Regions from separate parts of the Bacillus sp. K7 genome, predicted to be linked through region 2. Evidence: predicted binding sites of a transcription regulator. Region 2 holds the regulator's gene; the other holds the start of a gene.

Region 1 (2,412 bases), 400 kb from region 2:
TCATATGAAAACATATCTTATCGCTGTCGGAGTGTACATCGTTGAAATGGCGGCTGAAGCGTTGAGAAGGAACATGCCAATATATCCGATGCTTAGTTATGGTAGTGAAAGCACATTATGTAATGTAATTGATGCTGGAATACGGGGGCATTTCAAAGCTTCGGCAGGCCGTGGAACTAAACGGGTGTCTGGTTGAATAGGAGAGGCGATGGCATTGATTCAGGTGACACTGGATAGACTCTTTCTGCATGATGGCAAAACGATTGTTTGTTATCACGGCGGTGTTTTCAAAGAAAAGCCGCATAGCGGCTGAAAGAGCGGATAGTCCGATTCGGGGCGCTGTGCACCTCTGTTTCTTTTCGCCCATGGTTAAGAGAACAGCCCTTGGTTTGTGACATAGTCATAAATGATATCTTCTATATGCGCATGCAGATCCTCATCGGGCTCTTCATTCCGTCTCTCTTCCAAGGCTGCTTTCAGGCTTTGTTTTTCATACGGGCTTAATGGATCTATGGCAACATTTCGGCCGTATTGGCGCAGTGCCTGTCCCATCATTTTCTCGACAAATTTCTCCATTATGACTCTCCTATCTTTATGCTTCGCTTTTATTCTACTAAATGTTTTTCTTCTCTCACACCCTTGGATCATATTTTCTGTCAGACAAGAATCATTTACCAGTATAAACCGAACGTACTTTCGCATATAATAGAAAAACGAACATAAGTTCTTTTTTAGAGGTGTGTATGATGAAAGAAAAAGTGATTTTTCTCGTTGACATGCAATCGTTTTATGCATCTGTAGAGAAAGCGGAAAATCCACATTTGAAAAATAGGCCCGTCATTGTGTCGGGTGACCCTGAAAAAAGGGGAGGAGTCGTATTGGCTGCCTGCCCGCTGGCAAAACAAACGGGGGTCGCGAATGCATCGCGTTTGTGGGAGGCGCAGGAAAAGTGCCCTGAAGCTATTGTGCTCCGGCCCCGTATGCAGCGGTATATTGATGTATCACTCCAAATTACGGCGATTCTAGAGGAATATACAGACCTTGTGGAACCGTATTCCATTGATGAGCAATTCATGGACATTACAGGCAGCCAGAAGCTGTTTGGGGCGCCGGAGGAGATCGCGAAAAGCATTCAGGGCAGAATCATGCGGGAGATCGGCGTTTATGCGCGGGTCGGAATCGGCTCTAATAAAGCGCTGGCCAAAATCGCGTGCGACAATTTTGCCAAAAAGAATAAGAACGGTATTTTTACCTTAACGAAAGAAAATATGAAAACCGACATGTGGCCGCTTCCGGTGGGCAGCATGTTTGGCGTTGGGAGCCGAATGAAGCATCACTTAAACCGGATGGGCATCAGCACGATCGGCGGGCTCGCGTCTTTTCCGCTCGAACTTTTAAAAAAGAAATGGGGCATTAACGGCCACGTGCTGTGGATGACAGCGAACGGGATCGACTATTCTCCTGTGTCAACTTCATCTCTGGACGGGCAAAAGGCGATAGGCCATGGAATGACTCTCCCGAGAGACTACGAACACTTTGACAAAGAAATCAAGGTCGTGCTGCTGGAACTGAGTGAAGAAGTGTGCAGGCGAAGCCGAAACGCCGGGGCAATGGGGCAGACGGTGTCAGTAAGCTGCCGGGGTGCTGATTTTGATTGGCCGACGGGCTTCAACCGGCAAGTGAAGCTGGCGGAGCCGACTAATTCCACCCAGGATGTATATGAGGCCGTATGCCGGCTGTTTCTTACGTTTTGGGACGGGAAGCCTGTCCGCCGCCTCGGGGTCAATTTGTCTCAGCTCTCCTCTGATGACATATGGCAGCTCAATTTATTTCAGGATGATGCAAAGAAAATGAGCCTTGGCTATGTGATGGATGGCATTAAAAGCCGGTTCGGCGATACAGCCATCATCAGGGCGGCGTCACTGACAGCGGCAGGCCAGGCATTTGAACGCGCGGCTAAAATAGGAGGGCATTATAAATGAACGACCATTTAAAAAGAGGCAACATGCTGTGGGAAGGGAGCAGGATGTTTCTGCCGGAACATAAACAAAGCCTGCTTGAGAGAAAGCGCCATAAACAAAAGCTGCAAAAGCCGATTCTTGATTCTGATAAGCTGGAGGAAATGAATCAAACGCTTTGCGCCGCGATGGAGTTTGCTCAGAATGTCACTGTCAGCTGCTTCCAGGACGGTGAAATCGTCCGCCGCACCGGGAAAATCTGCCGGTATGAAGAGTTTGAAAAAACAGTATGGGTAAAAGCAGACGAGGATCAGATTTATAAGCTGAAACTTGATCAGGTGCTTGATATTGTGCTGTAAAGTTTCTCCCCCCTGCACTGGGGGGAGAAATATGTTGCAGAAAAGAAGGCATTTACAATTCCAGTCAGGCAAAATATAATTTTTATATTGCAGAA
Region 2 (2,412 bases):
AAGACATATTAGCAAAATTAAAAAGGCTTCATGTCAATATTCTCCCTGGCAGAGAACGAAATGAACGCGATCGAAAGTCTATTTATTTTACCGACCTTGACGGCCATAAATTTGAATTTCATACTGGAACCCTTCAAGACAGACTTCAGTTTTATAAACAGGAAAAAACACATATGAAATTTTATGATTGAAGCGTCCTCGAGATTTCCCAAAGAACATATACATAAACGTGAGGAAAGAGTAAAATATGGTAAGGGAGGGGTTTGATTGAAAATGAAAATAGTGGTTTTAACGGCAGTTTTGGCGTGTTTTTTAGGCATTTGTACACATGCGTCAGCATTAGAGTTTGATCACAAAACCGATTTTACTTTAAATGACAACACTAAGTCGTTTGTTTTGGAAAACATAAGTGATGTTCCGGCTATCGAGTATTTTTTAGGCTATCAGTTTACGATCTTGGGAGCTAAAAGTTGTTCGGTTGAGTTTAAACTTCAACGGATGGGACTTACCGGGCAATATACCACGCTGAGCACGAAACAATTCAGAGGCAACTGGTTTGATTTTAGTGCTCAAGATAAGATTTCAATTGATCCATTTCATCGATACCGTATCTTTGCAGAAGAACATTCGGAAAACTGTACAAACGTTCGGGTAAAAGGGAGTTATGGTATTCAATATTTTCATTTTGATTGAAGCTCATGATCATAAGGTGAGCTGTTTTTTTACATTAAAAAGAACTAACTAAACTATGTGCTAAATTTTCATATTAATTTAATCGCCGCGCTCACTCGATAATATCTGAGGCCATATCATTCCCCGACCTAAACATAAAACATTTTTAAGCAGATTACGTCTATATTTGATAGACAGCATTTTGATAAAAAGTTTCCTGAAGGAAAGAATATTTCTTGACTTCAACAATCAATTGATGGATAATTGTGGTGTAAACATGATGTTCTTTTTCCTCCTATTCAGGCTCGCACCTAAAATTCAGGGCGAGCCTGCTTTTTTTTATACAAGAAACCCCCTCTTCATCGAGGAAGAGAGGGTTATTTCATCATTTGATAGTTCAATAGATTAATGGACGGTTCTGAACACGCCAATCACTTTCCCTAGAATGCTGACATTCTGTAGGATGATCGGTGCCATCGTTGGGTTTTCAGGCTGTAAGCGAATGTGAGTATCCTCTTTATAGAAACGTTTTACCGTAGCCTCATCATCTTCTGTCATCGCAACGACAATTTCCCCGTTGTTCGCTGTGTTTTGCTGTTTAACGATGACATAATCCCTATCGAGAATACCTGCATCAATCATACTGTCTCCCATAATCTCAAGCATAAACACATGCTCGTCTGGGGGAACCATACGGTCGGGAAGCGGAAAATATTCTTCAATATTTTCTACTGCTGTAATAGGAGATCCCGCCGTGACTTTCCCGATGACCGGTACATTAACGACCTGGCTTTGCGGAATGTCTACTTCTTCATCAAGAATTTCTATTGCTCTTGGTTTTGTCGGATCTCGTCTGATCAGCCCTTTTGTTTCCAAACGGGCCAAGTGGCCGTGGACAGTTGAGCTGGACGCAAGCCCGACAGCCTCTCCGATCTCTCTTACGGAAGGCGGATATCCTTTTGATTTAACCTCTGCTTTAATGAAACTGAGGATATCAAGTTGCCTTTTTGATAGCTTCGTCATTTTTCGCACCTCAAAACGTCGATTTTAAGAAGATTATAGCATGATTTTCCTGACAGTACAAACATAGGTTCGAAAAAACAATTGACAGAAACATTTGTTCGTATATACTGAAATTATAAAAAGCGAACAAACATTCCTGTCGGAGGTTATGATCATGGGTAAAGAATCTATTATTTTTGTCGGTCTGTTCACAGTGATTTTGAGCGCGGTTATCCTTTTGCTGTCATATTCAAGCAGCGGCCAGGAGCTTAATCAGTATGTTAAAATAGAAGTCCAGCAAGGCGATACACTTTGGTCTATAGCTGACCAGGTAACAGATAAAAAGAAAATGAACAAACAAGATTTTATTGAATGGGTAGCTGATAAAAATTATCTTCAGACGACTGATATCCAGCCGGGAGATGAATTGGTGATTCCGTTGAAAAAAAAGCATCAGGATGCATATGAATTGGCAACTGTAAGATAGAGAGGAAAGATAGAAAAAATGAAAGCACTCATTTATGCCCGCGTAAGCACAAATAAAGAACAGCAGGAGACGTCATTAAAGCGGCAGGAGGAGGAGCTTACGGCCATTGCGGCCGAGAACGGCATGGAAGTCGTCAAAGTGATTTCCGAAAAAGCAAGCGGATATGAAATGGATCGGGATGGTGTATTTGGGCTGCTTGATGAGATCAAGAATTCTGAAATTGATGTCATTTTGGTTCAGGATGAGACTAG

What was found. Region 2 encodes LexA, which represses DNA repair genes until DNA is damaged. Its sites were predicted from a motif close to CGAACATATGTTCG; they were not measured.
Region 1: the regulator LexA is predicted to act here: its motif matches at 686-699, upstream of M1D98_RS11440 (DNA polymerase IV).

The regions. Positions count from the first base shown of each region.
Region 1 is NZ_CP096406.1:2,241,471-2,243,882, reverse strand. Features, by position in the region: gene M1D98_RS11445 (YqzH family protein) at 370-576, opposite strand; gene M1D98_RS11440 (DNA polymerase IV) at 744-1,982, shown strand; gene M1D98_RS11435 (YolD-like family protein) at 1,979-2,317, shown strand.
Region 2 is NZ_CP096406.1:1,840,870-1,843,281, forward strand. Features, by position in the region: gene fosB (metallothiol transferase FosB) at 1-191, shown strand, start outside; gene M1D98_RS09375 (hypothetical protein) at 274-693, shown strand; gene lexA (transcriptional repressor LexA) at 1,078-1,695, opposite strand; gene yneA (cell division suppressor protein YneA) at 1,844-2,161, shown strand; gene M1D98_RS09390 (YneB family resolvase-like protein) at 2,180-2,412, shown strand, end outside.